4 regions of the Rummeliibacillus sp. BSL5 genome follow, and region 2 is predicted to be linked to each of the others. Evidence: riboswitches for the same ligand, from Rfam matches in the RefSeq annotation. Region 2 holds a riboswitch; each other region holds the start of a gene.
What was found. A riboswitch is a leader RNA that binds a small molecule or an ion and turns the genes downstream of it on or off. The one in region 2 is predicted to bind S-adenosylmethionine.

Region 1 (4,216 bases), 2.0 Mb from region 2:
CGATGATTTACTCTTATCACGACAAAAAACCTAATATCGATCCTTCTGTTTTCATAGGAGATCATGTCGTTATCACTGGCGATGTGACAATTGGACCACACTCATCTGTATTTTATAACACAGTGATTAGAGGTGATGTATCCCCTACTATTATTGGAAGTAAAGTGAATGTACAAGATTTGTGCTGTTTACACCAAAGTCCCGGCCGACCGCTTGTCCTTGAAGATGAGGTAACAATTGGCCATCAAGTGACACTACATAGCTGTCATGTAAAAAAAGGTGCGCTTATAGGTATGGCATCCATTGTTTTAGACGGCGCAGAAATTGGCGAGGGAGCATTCATCGGGGCAGGAAGCCTTGTGACACAAGGCAAAGTAATACCTCCGAATACGATGGCTTTCGGACGACCAGCTAAAGTTGTACGGGAATTAACTGATGAAGATAAAAAAGACATGGTCCGCATTATCAACGAATATCATGAAAAGGGCCAATTCTATAAATCTGTCCAACAAAATTCAGAAAGATAATAAAAAGATGGCTTCTCTCAAAAGGGAGGCCATCTCTTTACTTTTATTCTTCTTGTTCCTCTCCATTGATGTTGCCTTTGAGTGACTTACCATATTGTCTGTCACGAATTTCCTTTGATAGCGCGAAAGAGGTGTATAAGACAAATATGATCCCTAACCAATAGTATCCCTTTTCGACAAGCTCCCATTCTGTATTCCAAACACTTATCATCCCTATTCCAAATGAAGCAATCGTTGATAAATAACAAAGGAGCAAATATTCTTTTGTTACTTTAATTCCGTCGTGCCGATCGCGAATTGTCTTTACAAGTGAAAAAGCAGAAAAAGTAATCCACCCCAACAAAATAGTATAGAATCCTCGCTCAACAAGTTGCCAATCTGTATTCCAAATCGCAACTAAGACAAAACCAAAGCCGGTTAAAAAAGCAGCCCATGTGAGAAAAAAGAATTCATTTGTTTTCAACCATCTCTCCTCCTTGAACTTCTTATTAACTTATTCAAAGAGAGAAAAGGTTATGAACCGAAATTATATTCATCTCTGTGTGCACGGTTTTTATTTTGTCTTCATTTTATTTTTAAAGAATGGTTTGTTCACACCCTATTAAGAATAATGGAGAATAAAAACAAAAAACCCTATCACAAATGTGACAGGGTTCTCATAAGAATCAGCTTATCGCTTCATGGAGGAAAAACCTCCATAGTATGAATTCAATTTATTTAAACTTAGCTTTCAATTCTTCAGCTTTATCTGTATTTTCCCAAGGTACATTTAAATCAACACGACCGAAGTGCCCATAAGCCGCTGTTTGTTTATAGATTGGACGGCGAAGATCAAGCATTTTAATAATGCCTGCAGGACGCAAATCAAATGTCTCACGCACGGCTTCTACTAATTCGCTTTCTGTGACCTTTCCTGTACCAAATGTGTCTACAGAGATAGAAACTGGCTGAGCTACACCGATCGCATATGCTAATTGAACTTCTGCGCGCTCTGCTAAGCCTGCAGCTACAATATTTTTAGCTACATAACGTGCTGCATATGCTCCAGATCGGTCCACTTTTGTTGCATCTTTCCCTGAGAATGCACCGCCGCCATGACGCGCATACCCACCGTATGTGTCGACGATGATTTTGCGACCTGTAAGACCTGCATCCCCTTTTGGTCCACCAATTACAAAGCGGCCTGTTGGGTTAATGAAGTATTTTGTGTTTTCATCCAGTAATTCAGCTGGCACTACATTATTGATTACTGTTGATTTAAGATCTTGTTGAATTTGTTCTAAGGTTACATCTTCATCATGTTGAGTTGAGATAACAATTGTATCCACACGCACTGGATGGTTGTTTTCATCATACTCAATTGTTACTTGTGTTTTTCCATCCGGACGCAAGTATGCAAGTTGACCAGTCTTGCGAACCTCTGTTAAACGACGTGCCAATTTGTGCGCTAAGCTGATTGGAAGCGGCATTAACTCAGGTGTTTCATTGCAAGCATAGCCGAACATCAACCCTTGGTCCCCTGCACCAATTGCTTCGATATCTGCATCTGACATTTTTCCTTCACGAGCTTCCAGTGCTTGGTCTACACCTTGTGCAATATCAGGTGATTGTTCGCCAATTGCTACAAGTACTGCTAGGTTTTCTGCATCGAAACCGTATTTACCGCGTGTGTAACCAATTTCAGCTACTGTATCTCTTACAATTCCTTTGATGTCAACGTATGTTGAAGTCGTCACTTCTCCTGCAACAAGGACAAGGCCTGTTGTGACAGTTGTTTCACATGCAACTCGCGCATTCGGGTCTTTTGCAATAATGGCATCTAAAATGGCATCCGAAATTTGGTCACAAATTTTATCTGGATGTCCTTCTGTTACGCTTTCTGAAGTAAATAATCTTCTGTTAGTCATTTGGTTGGTTTCCTCCTAAATCAACGAGATCCTCTCGAAAGTGATACGGTACTCATTACCCATGTCCGTTTAAATGGATTAAACGCCAAGCTTTAGCTGCTTTTTAAACACGAGGATATAGAAAGTGCCCTTACATACATGCTATATATTAATATGAAACAAAATCAATTTGCCTCAATTTTTACACAAAAAAACCTTTCGCTCATTCGCACAATGAGGAAAGGATATGTTTCGTAAGCACCTTTCACTCTTATCGTTCAAGGAATATTCCTTGCATCAGATTAGCACCAGCACATTTAACACTTGATAAAATGCAGGTTGCCGGGTTTCTTAGGGCCTGACCCTCCACCAGCTCGGGATAAGAGTATCCGTTCTATAGCATATAGTAAGCGAATTGAACAAGAAAGTCAAATTTTCGATGAAAAATAAAGAAAAAAGTTGATTTTTGATGAATTTTGTTGTGTGATGTAGTTAAGCGTTTTCGTAAAGTAAATTAATGAATTAATTTATATAGAAAACTTTTAAAAAATAACGAGTTATTAGTATAGACTAATACGCTTAATGTGTTATACTAATTCTCGAAATGATTAATACTCACCCACTTAGCAAGGGTAATAATATAAAAAGGATGGTACGTACACAGATGAATTCAGTAGAAATTGCGAATGAACTGAATGATTTATTACAAGGGCGCAATATTTTAGAACAGCTTTCAGTTCCACAATTAGTGGAAAAAGCAACTTCACGTGGAGAAGCAATCTTAACGGTAGATGGTGCTGTTCGCGCAGTAACTGGCAAATATACAGGACGTTCTCCTAAAGATAAATTTATGGTAGAAGAAGAATCCTCTAAAGACAAAATTGATTGGGGCAAAATCAATCAACCTATTTCTTCAGAAGTTTTCGATTCATTATATACGAAAGTAGTAGACTATTTAAAAGAAAAAGAAGAAATTTTTGTTTTCAAAGGATTTGCGGGTGCTGACCCTTCATCCCGTCTTGGCATTCGTGTTGTGAACGAATTCGCATGGCATAATTTATTTGCACATCAATTATTCATCCGCCCTACAGCTGAAGAATTAGAAGAACATGAAGCAGATTTCACTATTGTTTCTGCTCCTACCTTTAAAGCTGATCCAGCAGTAGACGGAACATCTTCTGAAACATTCATTCTCGTATCTCTAGAAAAACGCATTATTTTAATCGGCGGCACAGAATATGCTGGCGAAATGAAAAAATCAATCTTCGGCATTATGAATTACCTATTACCACAACAAGGTATTCTGTCTATGCACTGCTCTGCAAATGTTGGTGAATCAGGCGATGTAGCATTATTCTTCGGCCTATCCGGTACAGGTAAAACGACTTTATCTGCTGACAGCAATCGCAAATTAATTGGTGATGATGAGCACGGCTGGTCAGACAATGGAGTATTCAATATTGAAGGAGGCTGCTATGCGAAAACAGTCAACCTTTCTGCTGAAAAAGAACCTGAAATCTATAATGCTATCAAATTTGGCACAGTGCTTGAGAATGTAACGATTGATCCAGAAACACGTATACCTGACTATGATGATACTACATTAACTCAAAATACACGTGCTGCATACCCAATCCAAAATATCGAAAATATTGCAAGTCCATCTGTAGGTGGTCACCCTAAAACAATTATTTTCTTAACAGCTGATGCGTTTGGCGTATTGCCTCCAATCAGTAAATTAACAAAAGAGCAAGCGATGTATCATTTCTTATCTGGCTTCACTTCCAAAATTCCTGGAACAGA
Region 2 (4,216 bases):
TTAGATTCCAATGGCTTCCTGCAAAATTACTCGATTGTGTCTGCAGCAAGGCCTGAACTTTCAGTATCTGCAGCAACTCCAAATGAAGCATTAAGGCAATATAAAACAATTATCTCCCGAATTGGCAACAGTTCGTTAAAAGGAACATCTGCAGCAGAAGAAAAAGAAGCTCAAGGAAAAGTAGTCCGCGTTTATAAAGAAAAGAATGGGGATTTCACTACTGTTTCCTTCTTGCTAGATAATAAAGAAAATTATATTGTGAGTTCAGAAGTGGCTCCTCTCGCCGTCTATCTGAAAGAAGGTGACACTGTAAAGCTGAAATATGTGAATTCAAGCGAAGTCTTTTTACCAGTAAAAGAAATGGTTATAGAGGGAATCGAAGAAAAATAATTAAAAAAGCTCTATAAGGTAGACGAAAGCCAAAAACCTTATAGAGCTTTTTTCTATTTCCAAGTAAATCCTTTGGTTGCAAGAAAGTCTTTGATAAATGGACGACGCTGTTCAACTAAGAAATCAGCCATTTGTTTTGTCCAATTCGACATTTTTTGATTCGATGAACGATGTTGGTAGTATTCTTCTAATGTCGCATCATATTCATCAAGTAATGTATCGTATTTTTCTTCATCATAGCTATTTTCATGCAGCACGGCATCCAGTGGAAGTCTTGGTTTTGTTTCATTTCTTTTCGTCGGTTTTCCGATTGTCATGGCGAACATAGGGAAAACGTGTTCAGGCAGATTGAATAATTCGCTGATCTCAGCTGGGTTATTACGCGCACCGCCAATATAACAAATACCGTATCCTTCTGATTCAGCAGCAATAACAAAGTTTTGTGCAAATAGCGCTACGTCGGCTACGCCTGCAAGAAGGTTTTCAGCAGAATCAGCCACAATTTCTACACCTTGCTTTTTGCCGGCAGCCTCCAAACGCTTGAAGTCAACGCAGAATAAGAAAGAAGCACCTGCTGTTTTGAATTGGAACTCATTGTTAGAGAGCTCGCCTAATTTTTTCTTTTTGTCAGCATCAGTTACCCAGATGACACTGTATGCTTGGATGAAATGTGAGGTAGCAGCCATTTGTGCTGTTTCAATTAAATCTCGTACAACCTCTTTTGGTATCTCTTCACCTGTATATTTTCGAACAGATGAATGGCTACGCAATAAATCTTTAACCATCTGTAGAACAACTCCTATTTTGTGGATTTCTTTAATTAACTATAGGAGAAATTGTAGGAAATGACTAGCGAAACGAATCCGCTTGTATGTAATATTTAGAAATATCAAAAAATAGTATTGACTTTTTAAAATGCAATACCTATACTTACAACAACAAGATGGAACAGAATAAATTACCTTTATCAAGAGTGGCGGAGGGAAAGGCCCTGCGATGCCCGGCAACCAGTAAGTTATCTTACATGGTGCTAATTCCTACAGATTCTTTATTGCGGATCTGACAGATAAGGGGAGGAAAATGCTAATGACCCTCTTCTTATGTGAAGAAGGGTTTTTCTTTTGGAAAATCCTTGCCACATGCCTCAGATTTCCATCTCAAACTATATTAGGGGGAATTAGAATGACAGAATTTCGTAAAGAGACTTTAGCAGTACGTGGAGGCCAAACGCCTGATCCTACAACTGGTGCAATTGCAGTGCCGGTATACCGAACTACAGCCTATAGGTTTAATGATACAGAGCATGCAAGGAAATTATTCGCCTTGGAAGAGCCAGGTAACATTTATTCTCGAATCATGAATCCTACTGTTGATGTCTTTGAAAAACGAGTAGCCCTGCTTGAAGGTGGAACAGCAGCGGTTGCTTTATCATCAGGCATGGCGGCCATTTCATTTTCTATTTTAAATATAGCGCGTGCTGGTGATCATATAGTTTCAGCTGCGAGTGTATATGGAGGAACGTACAATTTATTTGCCAATACTTTGCCACGATACGGAATCAATACTACATTTGTAGATGAACGGAAGCTTGAAGATTTTGAAGGTGCAATCCAAAAAAATACAAAAGCGATTTATGTTGAAACGATTGGTAATCCTAGTCTTTCAGTAGCAGATATCGAAAGTATTGCGGATGTTGCCCATCGACACGAAATCCCTCTAATCATCGACAATACATTTGCATCACCGATTGGATGCAATCCTATCGAATATGGTGCTGATATTGTGATTCACTCTGCGACTAAGTGGATTGGCGGGCACGGTACGACAATCGGTGGTGTTGTGGTGGATGCAGGCAAGTTTGATTGGACACGAGGTAAATTCCCTGACTATACAGAAAGAGATGAATCCTATCATGGCATCCGATATGGCATTGATGTGAGTAATGCAGCTTTCACTACACGCCTGCGCGTACAATTGCTGCGCGACTTTGGGCCAACGCTTAGCCCAGATGCTGCCTTCCAGTTATTACAGGGTCTTGAAACACTGCATCTTCGTGTGCCTTATCATAATGAAAATGCTAGAAAGGTAGCTGAATACTTACGTCAGCATCCTCAGGTGGAATGGGTAGGATACAACGGCTTCTCTGATAGCGAATTCGCTCCTCTTGCCAAAAAATATCTAAAGAATGGTTATGGCTCTGTTCTTACATTTGGAATTAAAGGGGGCAGAGATGCTGGACGCGAATTTATCGACAATGTCGAATTGTTCTGCCACGTGGCAAATGTAGGAGATGCCCGCTCATTGATTATTCATCCAGCCTCTACTACTCATCAACAATTAAACAGTGAAGAGTTGAAAAAATCAGGCGTGCCAGAGGAATTAATTCGCTTATCTATTGGGTTAGAAGCAATCGATGATATCATCTCTGCACTAGAAGAAGCATTCACAAAGGTAAGCCCAAAAGTTGCAGCAAAATAATTTGTTAATGAGTTTCACTTCGCCTCAGGGAAATAGCAGCATTTCCTAAGATTTTTAAATAAATAAAGAAAAGAGTGATGGATTGTCTTGTCACTCTTTTCATTTTGAATTGAATGAACACACTGTAAATACATATGTCTTTTATGGGAGGAATTATCTTGTAAACATACTCTGTGTAAGCTAAAATCATCAGTATGTAGATTAATTGATTAAGAGAATGGAGGCGGTTTTTTGAAAAAGGTAAAGGTTGCTATATTAGGTTTCGGTACAGTTGGCCAGGGGGTCTATCGCATATTAACAGAAAAGCGCAGTCAATTGAAACGGATGCTAGGTGTCGACCTAGAAGTAGCAAAAATCCTCGTAAGCAATCCGAATAAGCCACGTCCTCACGCTGCTAAAGAGTTGCTGACAAATCAAATAGAGGAAATCCTGGATATTCCGAATCTTGATGTTGTTTTCGAAGCAATTGTAGGAGAGGAACCTGCATATCAATACCTTGACCGCCTTATTGAAAAGGGATGCAACGTTATCACCGCTAATAAAGTGATGTTTTCTAAGCATGGTAAATCACTTCAGGAAAAAGCAGCGAAACAGGGAGTGCAGGTAGGTTTTGATGCAACAGTTGCAGGCGGCGTTCCTGTTATAAAAACGATGCAAAATCTGCTTCGTGTCAATGAGGTCCAGCGCATTCAAGGTATATTAAATGGAACATCCAATTACATATTGACCCAAATGCGTGCCAGAGGAATGGCATTTGAGGAAGCTTTAGAAGATGCACAGAAATTAGGCTACGCTGAAGCAGATCCTTATAACGATATATCAGGCCAAGATGCTTTTCGAAAACTAATGATCCTCAGTGAACTAGCATTTAAAGAGCAGCCAGATTGGAAGGATGTAAAAGTACAAGGTATTAATGAAATCACATCCCAACAAGTAAAAGAAGCAACTGAAAAAGGCATGCGCTACCGACATATTGCACTAGTCCAAAAAAATTATAAAACAGGCGAGGTGCATGCGACAGTTAGACCTGAGCTCATAGATCAGAGTCACCCTCTCTATTCAATTGAGGAAGTAAACAACGCTGTTGCCATTGAGGCGGATCTGCTAGGCACCGTAACACTTGTAGGGCCAGGAGCGGGAATGCTTCCGACTGCGAGCGTGATGGTGGAAGATTATGGAGATATGCTAACAAAGACTAAAACTGCTATTTCAATTTAACTCAATTAAAAGATATTTATCATAATATTGGTTTAAAAAGAAAGGATAGATGAACAGGAGTGTGGACCTGTATACATCTATCCTTTTACATTATATAACTTCTCTTCTTAGTCTTTTGGGTTGAAGAGTA
Region 3 (4,216 bases), on a different contig from region 2:
GCAGGGCATCTACTAGTTTTTTCACTGCTTTGTTGTCTTTATTTTTCTTCTTCACTGCTACTACGTTTACATATGGTGAATCAGAGCTTTCAATAGCAATAGCGTCTTTTGTTGGGACTAAACCAGCATCAATGGCGAAATTAGAGTTGATGACAACTGCATCGCCTTCCCCGTTTTTGTACATTTGCACTAGCATTTCAGGTGCAGTGCCGCCATCGATTTTTAAGTGTTTCGGATTTTCATCAATATCTTTAATGACTGCTTTAGTAGGATCTACACCTTTTTTAAGCGTAATCAACTTGTTTGCTTGAAGCAATTGAAGTGTACGACCTTGGTCAGTCACAGAGTTGGAGATTAGAATAGTCGCTCCATCTGGCAACTTATCAAGTGATTTATATTTTTGTGAATAGACGCCGATTGGTTCGATGTGAATTTTGCCGGCAATCGCAAAATCATAGTTATTATCTTTCATTTGCTCTTCAAGATACGGAATGTGTTGGAAGTAGTTGGCATCAAGATCACCATTATCTAAATCTTTGTTTGGCAACACATAATCTTGATATTTTTCAATCTTCAAATCAATGCCTTCTTTTTTAAGAATTGGCTTCGCTTTTTCCAAAATGATGGCATGAGGCGTATTAGATGCACCCACTACCAATTCTTTGTCTGATGCTGCTTTGTCTTTGTTTCCGCATGCTGCTAGGCTAAGTGCCAACGATGCGGTAAGAATTCCTGCTACAAGTTTCTTCATTTTTCATAACTCCCTTTCGTTTTATGTGAACGTCTGAACGGTTCAACCAAATTATCGTTTATCAAGCCTTGCTGTAATAAAGTCACCCACTATTTGGATAACAAACACGATGACTAATATAAACACAGTGGCAACGAATACGACGTCGGTACGGCTACGTTGGAATCCATCTAAAAAGGCTAAGTCGCCTAGGCCTCCTGCTCCAATGATGCCCGCCATTGCTGTATAGCCGACTAATGCTACAGCTGTCACTGTAATGCCAGAGATTAAAGCTGGCCATGATTCTGGGATTAAGACTTTCCAAATCAATGTGCTTGTTTTAGCGCCCATAGATCTGACTGCCTCGATCACCCCTTTATCAATCTCCCGGAAAGAAATCAATACTAGTCTCGCGTAGAAAGGTGCAGCACCGATAATTAATGCCGGCAATGCTGCGTTCGCTCCTCGAATCGTTCCCAATAGCATGTTAGTAAATGGGATAAGGAGGATGACCAGGATAATAAATGGAATAGAGCGGAAAATATTCACGACTGATCCGGTCAGCCAATTGACTAGTTTATTTGCCCATAATTGATTGGGACTGCTCAAAAATAGGATAATTCCTAATAAAAGTCCAATGACAAAGGTGAACACAGTTGAGACTACTGTCATATAAATAGTTTCCTGTGTTGCTTCCCACATTGCTAGCCAATCCACATTTGGAAATAACTTAGTTAGCATGTTGGATCACCTCCGATTTAACGTCTTCCCCATCTAAGTATTTAATGGCTTTATTTATATTTTCTTCATTGCCTGCAATGCGAACGATCAGTGTGCCATATGGACCGCTTTTGGTAGCGGAAATATTTCCGTGCACAATATTTACATCCACATCGAATGTGCGAATCAGATGTGAAATCACTGGCTGCTCAGCTTTCTTGCCGACAAATGTCAGCTGAATTAATTGGCTGTTTGGATCATCCAGCATTTGTGAAATCGATTCTTTATGTTCTGCCGATTCTGTTACCTGAGAAACGAATTTTTTTGTGATGTCTGCTTTTGGCGATTGGAACACTTCTAGAACATTACCTTGCTCTACGATTTGTCCAGCCTCCATCACGGCCACTCGATGACAGATTTTGCGGATAACATGCATTTCGTGTGTAATAAGCACAACTGTAATGCCCAGCTTTTCATTAATGTCTAAAAGCAAATCTAGGATCGCATCTGTTGTTTCCGGATCAAGCGCTGAGGTTGCTTCGTCACAAAGCAACACTTCTGGATTATTGGCTAATGCCCTTGCAATACCTACGCGCTGTTTTTGCCCACCTGACAATTGGGATGGATAGGCTTTCTCTCTTCCCTTTAAGCCAACCATTTCAACTAATTCGCTTACTCGCTTTTGGCGTGCCTCTTTTCCAACGCCCGCTATTTCAAGAGGGAAGGCGATATTTTCTTCCACAGTCCGCGACCATAGCAGGTTGAAATGCTGGAATATCATGCTGATCTTCTGTCTTGCCTGTCTCAGCTCTTTTCCCTTAATGGTGGATATATCGTACCCGCTCACTTGTACGGTGCCTGAAGTCGGTTTTTCCAACCCGTTTAACAAACGAATCATTGTACTCTTACCAGCACCGCTGTAACCGATAATTCCAAATATTTCACCTTTTCTGATCGTCAAATTGGCATCTTGGACAGCTGTAAGGGATCCACTTGCTGTTTTATATTTTTTTAGTACATTCTTTAAGAGAATCATAGCCAAACCCCTTTCATCAAAAAAAATAAGGCCTTTCTGTTAAAGATAAACAGAAAGGCCTTACGTATTGTATTTATACGAAAACCGTTCTCTCATCTTCCAAAGTTTACACTTTGTGTGAATTGGCACCATATCACAAACTGTGACGGTTGCCGGGCTTCATAGGGCACTTCCCTCCACCTCTCTTAATAAGAGCAACGCAATATTTAATTAGGTTATGCTAGTTACTTTACCATGCTGAATTTTGTTCGTCAATCCTTTTTTTGAAACTTTTCAAACAAATATGACACAGACTGAAAAGCGTATATTTTGTCATGCACTTCACCATCTTCAGCGATTAACAGGCAAGGAACACTTTCCACCTGATATTCATATGCCAGTTCTTCAGCATAATTCAAATTGATTTTGCCCATTGGGATTTGTGGGAATGTCTGCTGGATGACCTCCATCATTTTAGAGGCAACCATGCATGTACCACACATGGGCGTATAGAGATAAAAAGCGCACAATTGGCCGCTTTTTTTCGTGTTTTCCCATTCTTCAATTGACCATTCTTGCATCGATTGGATCATCCCTATTCTATAAAATAAGCAGGGTCAATTTCGAAATCTGCTGCTAACAAGACCCTTGCCAAATATTTTCTTGGAGTCGTTTCTACCTGTCTATATAAGGAGAGTGTACGCAAATGATATGCCTCTGGATACTCTTTTTTCATCAGTGCCCGCAAGCGGTCGCCTGAGTAATCTTCATCGAATAATGTGTATAAATCATATTGTTCGTAAGGGGTTAGCAACTCTTCTAGCTTGCTTGCGCTAATCGTTCCATTGGTGCATATAATTGGAATGCTTTCTGTCAATAGAGGTGCTATTTGAAGCTTATCCTGCCTTCCCTCTACTATAAGCACTTTATCAGGCAATGCCCGCACCTCCTCATTGGATAGTCAGACGATATTCTCAGTTGATATAAAAAGCGCCAACACAGAATAGTGAGGCGCTTGAATAAGATTATTCTTCGATTAATTCGCCGTATTGTTCAGCAGATAATAGCGCATCGATTTGAGATGAATCTGAAGGTTCTACAACAACCATCCATGCTTTTTCATATGGTGATTCGTTAACGAATTCAGGGCTGTCTTCTAACTCTCCATTGATTTCAACTACTTTACCTGAGATTGGCGCGTATAATTCTGAAACTGTTTTAACAGATTCAACACTACCAAATGGTTCGTCTGCTACGATTTCGTCGCCTACTTCTGGAAGTTCTACGAATACGATATCGCCAAGTTCAGATTGTGCGAACTCTGTAATGCCGATGCGTACTTTACCGTCTTCTGTTTTCACCCATTCATGCTCTTCTGAATAACGCAAACTTGCTGGAATATTACTCATTTCTACCCCTCCAAATATGTATTTATATTCATATTAATTTTGACATAATCCTTATCTAAAAACAAGCAATTCTATAAGCTACTTCCATGTATTTTCAAAATCTTCTTCTTTAAAACCTAAGGTGATTTTTTGACCATCTGTAACGATAGGTCTCTTTAGAAGCATACCGTCTGACGCAAGCAATGCAAGCTGGTCTTCCTCGCTCATATCCTTTAGACGATCTTTCAGCTCAAGTTCACGATATTTCTTCCCAGAGGTGTTAAAGAACTTTTTCAGCGGCAAGCCACTAAGCTTCCAAAAAGATTTAATTTCTTCCGCAGAAGGCGTACTTTCAACAATGTG
Region 4 (4,216 bases), on a different contig from region 2:
GGGTATGTATGTTTACCGTATTGATGTTTAGGATTAGAAGAAAAAGATGGTTCCTGTTCCAGTTGCACTGCTTCTACCTTACTCTCGCAAGGGGTTTCAGCTTCTTCTTGATGTGCCACGACCAATGTGTCATCACAAGGTAAAATAGAAAAGATGTTGGCGCCTTTGATGCCATTCATCTTTTTTGTTTGGATGCGTTTGATAATCTGTAACTCTTCTAAACGTTTGAGCGTGCGGAACACAGTTCTTACAGAAATGCCTAAAGCACTTGAAATTGTTTGTGCCTTTAAGTGGCAGGCACCTGGATAATCCAATGCATGCGAAGCCATTTTATAGAGAACGGCCTTATCGGATGGGGTCAAATTGTAGTAATGCTTGCGGATGTGTTGTTCCACTTGCTCGTCCATTTCTTGTACAGTTGTAAAAGATGTATAAGGTGCTAAATATTCAAAACGTGCCATGTTTTTTCCTTCTTTCTGCTTTTATAAAGTAAATAGAAGAAAGTAGGGAAAAGGGGACATAAAATAAAAAATATTTTTGTTTACAATATAAAGAAGAATGTACAACAATTTGTTGTACATTCCTCAATTTAATGTGTGAGATGCGAATTTATTTTACATAAGATGATAATCTGAATGGGATGAGATGGTATTTGAATGAATGGGTTGACATTGTTTATACATTTTTTTAAATGTTTTGTGCAAGAGCGTTATCACGACCACGTATTTTATTAGATACTGCTTTAATTCTTACAAAATCATTTACTACGTATTGAATGCGATTAGATAATGCTTCTCCAGTAGTAACTATTTTTGTTTTCGCTAGAGCATCTTGTTTGTCGTGCTGTTTACCGCTCTTTTGTTATTGTGTATCTCACACATTAGTATTCTATGAAGTAAACGGTTTTCGATCTGTACTCATGTCCGTGATTCTTAAAATAATTTGAAGGATTGGTTTACCAATGGTACAGAAAAAAACTCGCCGATTGTGGCGAGTTTTTTTATTCAAGCATGTTATTCAATTGTATGTTTCATGGCATTATACATATTGGCTACATGCTCATCTGACTTATCTCGTGGCATGCGGAGCCGTTCAACGGAAGAGCCGTACCCGATTTCTTGTTTGCCTTCTCGTAAGCCCTTGAAAATGCCATCTGCGAATTCATCTAATGGCTCACCATTTGTATGCAGTCCGGCACCGCCTAGATCTGTGTTGACTGCTGGAGGGGCAACTTCAATCACTTCTATACCTGTTTCGGCAAGCTGGTGACGCAAGCTCATCGTAAAGGAGTGGAATGCTGCCTTCGTAGCTGAATAGATTGGCGCGATGACCATCGGGGTAAAAGCTAACCCAGATGTAATGTTGATAAAAGTAGCTTCTTCTTTTTTAGCGAAATAGGGTACAAAAAGCATGGTCATATGGAATGGCGCTTCAATGTTGGTGGTGATTTCTTGATTGAAATAAGCCCAATCGTTCTTTGCATCTGCCTTTAATATGTTAAAGCGTTGTTGCATTCCTGCGTTGTTCACTAACACATTCACTTCGGGATAGTTTTCTGTTACCCATTCGAATAGGGAAATGCGCTCAGATTCCATGCTTACATCGCTTTGATGAATGATCAGCTCTGGGAACTTTTCTTTTGCCTGCTGAAGAACATTTTCTCTCCGTCCTGTAACGATGACTTTGTTTCCTGCTTTTAAAAATCGTTCTGCAAAAGCTAAGCCAATTCCAGAACTTCCGCCTGTGATAAGGATTGTATTTCCTGAAAGTTTCAATGTAATTCCTCTTTTCTAATAGCATGTGATTCTGATAAAAATACAGTATGCTGTACTGACAATTTTTCAGTAGCCCATGGTAGTATATCCTAATACTACCCACTTACTATAGGGATTAACATCGTTCAAAGGCTAAGAAAATTTAATAAACCTCCTTTTCTTATTAACTTAGTAAGAATTAATGGCATAATCTATTGACAATGGTTCATATTATGGGTAATATTCATTTTAAGTTGAAATTTCAAAAATCAAATAATTCGATCTATCCAGAGAGGTGGAGGGACATGGCCCTTTGAAACCTCAGCAACAGGTTCTACTAATGTAGTAGAATACTGTGCTAATTCCATCAGGCATATAGCTTGGAAGATAGGAGAAGACAAACTTGTTTTGTTAAAAGTCTCTTTCCCTATCTCGGGAGGAGACTTTTTTATTTGTATAAATAGCAGGGGGAAAAGGAGTGGAGAAATGAAGTACGGATTTTGGTTGCCTATTTTTGGTGGTTGGTTAAGAAATGTAGAGGAAGAAAATATGCCACCCACGTATGAGTATGCGAAAACAATCATTCAATCAGCAGAAAAATGGGGATATGATACAACATTAATCGCAGAACTATATTTAAATGATATTAAAGGCACTGACCAAGATTCGTTAGAGGCATGGTCTACGGCGGCAGCTTTGGCAGCAGTAACAGAAAAAATTGAGATCATGGCAGCCGTTCGCCCCGTATTTCATAATCCTGCTGTAACTGCAAAAATGGCGGCAACTATTGATCATATTAGCAAGGGACGTTTCACATTAAATGTAGTTTCGGGCTGGTGGGCAGAAGAGGCGAAACAATATGGCGGCGATTTTACCGAACATGACGAGCGCTATGATAGAACGGCCGAGTTTATTGAAATATTGAAAGGCTTATGGTCGGAAGATACATTTTCTTATCAGGGGAAGTTTTATCAAATAGAGCAAGCAAAGCTTTCGCCTAAACCAGTGCAATGTCCTCATCCAATTTTATATGCTGGCGGGGAAAGTGAAAAAGGTAAACAAATCATTTCATCGCTATGTGATGCCTATGTCATTCATGGTCATACAGTAGGGGAAGCGAAGGCTAAGATTTCTGATATGAAGTCGCGTAGAAAAGAAGCTGGTCGTGAGCCCTTTAAAACCATTTGAATGGCAGCCTATGTGATTTGCCGTGATACGGAAGAAGAAGCGCAAGAAGAATTAAAGCGAATTACAACGGTGAACAATCTAAGTGGATATGTAGGCTTTAAAGACTTTACATCTAAGTCAGAGCTTGAACATCAAATTCAGTTACAGGATTATTCAGTATCTAATCGCGGAATCCGACCAAATTTAGTTGGCACACCTGAGCACATTGCGAATCAAATCATAGCCTTTGAGGAAGCAGGAGTTAATTTGCTACTATTACAATGTTCTCCACAGCTAGAGGAACTGGAGCGCTTTTCGAAACAGGTTATGCCGAAAGTGGAAGAATTAAGGTCCACAATCATAGAAAACAAAAGCAGGGGGCAGGAATATCATGTCTAAAATATACGTAATTCATGAGAATAGTGAATGGACAGAACATCTATTTAAAAGATTAGAAGAGTTAGAACTTCCTTATGAAGATTGGAATCTTGTAAAAGGGACAGTTGATCTTACATCTGTTCCACCTGAAGGGATTTTTTACAATCGCATGAGTGCTTCATCTCATACACGAGGCAACCGATTTGCTCCAGAGTTAACAAGTGCTGTTCTCTCTTGGTTGGAGCACCATGGCAGAGTAGTGATCAATGGAAGCCGTGCCCTTCAGCTAGAGGTAAGTAAGGTCTTACAGTACTTAGAACTAGAGAAGTACGGCATCAAAACACCGAAAACAATTGCTGCAGTAGGAAGAGAAGAAATTCTGAAAGCAGCAGAGGCATTTGGCTCAAAGAAATTTATAACAAAGCATAACCGAGCTGGAAAAGGGCTTGGGGTACAACTTTTTACGTCTGTAGAGGCCCTGCAAAACTATATTGATAGTGATAGCTTTGAGGAACCAGTCGATGGAATTACATTGCTGCAGGAATATATCGAGTCTCCTGAGTCTATTATTACACGTAGTGAATTTATTGGTGGAAAGTATTTTTATGCTGTTCGGGTGGATACTTCTGAAGGCTTTGAATTATGTCCTGCCGATGCATGTGCAATTGATGATCTTTTCTGCCCTGTTGGAGAAGAAAGCGCCAAACCTGCAAAATTCCAGATTAGAGAAGGCTTTGAACATCCTATTTTTGAGAAATATGAACGTCTGCTAGCAGCCAATGATATAAAAATCGCAGGTATAGAGTTTATCCAAGATAAAGAAGGTCATATTTACACATATGATATTAATACAAATACCAATTACAACAGTGAAGCGGAAGCCAACAGAGGTATTTATGGAATGCTTGAAATAGCTA

Region 1: another riboswitch for S-adenosylmethionine. It lies ahead of metK (methionine adenosyltransferase); the one in region 2 lies ahead of RCJ93_RS10205 (O-acetylhomoserine aminocarboxypropyltransferase/cysteine synthase family protein).
Region 3: another riboswitch for S-adenosylmethionine. It lies ahead of RCJ93_RS11395 (methionine ABC transporter ATP-binding protein); the one in region 2 lies ahead of RCJ93_RS10205 (O-acetylhomoserine aminocarboxypropyltransferase/cysteine synthase family protein).
Region 4: another riboswitch for S-adenosylmethionine. It lies ahead of RCJ93_RS12390 (LLM class flavin-dependent oxidoreductase); the one in region 2 lies ahead of RCJ93_RS10205 (O-acetylhomoserine aminocarboxypropyltransferase/cysteine synthase family protein).

The regions. Positions count from the first base shown of each region.
Region 1 covers NZ_JAVGCV010000001.1:18,063-22,278, reverse strand. Annotated here, with positions in the region: gene RCJ93_RS00170 (gamma carbonic anhydrase) at 3-527, shown strand; gene RCJ93_RS00165 (YiaA/YiaB family protein) at 571-990, opposite strand; gene metK (methionine adenosyltransferase) at 1,241-2,434, opposite strand; SAM riboswitch class I at 2,682-2,799, opposite strand; gene pckA (phosphoenolpyruvate carboxykinase (ATP)) at 3,078-4,216, shown strand, end outside.
Region 2 covers NZ_JAVGCV010000001.1:2,058,503-2,062,718, reverse strand. Annotated here, with positions in the region: gene RCJ93_RS10215 (hypothetical protein) at 1-390, shown strand, start outside; gene nfsA (oxygen-insensitive NADPH nitroreductase) at 444-1,175, opposite strand; SAM riboswitch class I at 1,352-1,463, shown strand; gene RCJ93_RS10205 (O-acetylhomoserine aminocarboxypropyltransferase/cysteine synthase family protein) at 1,573-2,868, shown strand; gene RCJ93_RS10200 (homoserine dehydrogenase) at 3,100-4,086, shown strand.
Region 3 covers NZ_JAVGCV010000002.1:178,632-182,847, reverse strand. Annotated here, with positions in the region: gene RCJ93_RS11405 (MetQ/NlpA family ABC transporter substrate-binding protein) at 1-751, opposite strand, end outside; gene RCJ93_RS11400 (methionine ABC transporter permease) at 803-1,471, opposite strand; gene RCJ93_RS11395 (methionine ABC transporter ATP-binding protein) at 1,461-2,486, opposite strand; SAM riboswitch class I at 2,576-2,681, opposite strand; gene RCJ93_RS11390 (thioredoxin family protein) at 2,738-3,046, opposite strand; gene RCJ93_RS11385 (hypothetical protein) at 3,061-3,402, opposite strand; gene gcvH (glycine cleavage system protein GcvH) at 3,491-3,874, opposite strand; gene RCJ93_RS11375 (arsenate reductase family protein) at 3,953-4,216, opposite strand, start outside.
Region 4 covers NZ_JAVGCV010000003.1:150,283-154,498, reverse strand. Annotated here, with positions in the region: gene RCJ93_RS12400 (helix-turn-helix domain-containing protein) at 1-461, opposite strand, end outside; gene RCJ93_RS12395 (SDR family oxidoreductase) at 1,014-1,775, opposite strand; SAM riboswitch class I at 2,035-2,148, shown strand; partial or broken gene RCJ93_RS12390 (LLM class flavin-dependent oxidoreductase) at 2,241-3,320, shown strand; gene RCJ93_RS12385 (ATP-grasp domain-containing protein) at 3,313-4,216, shown strand, end outside.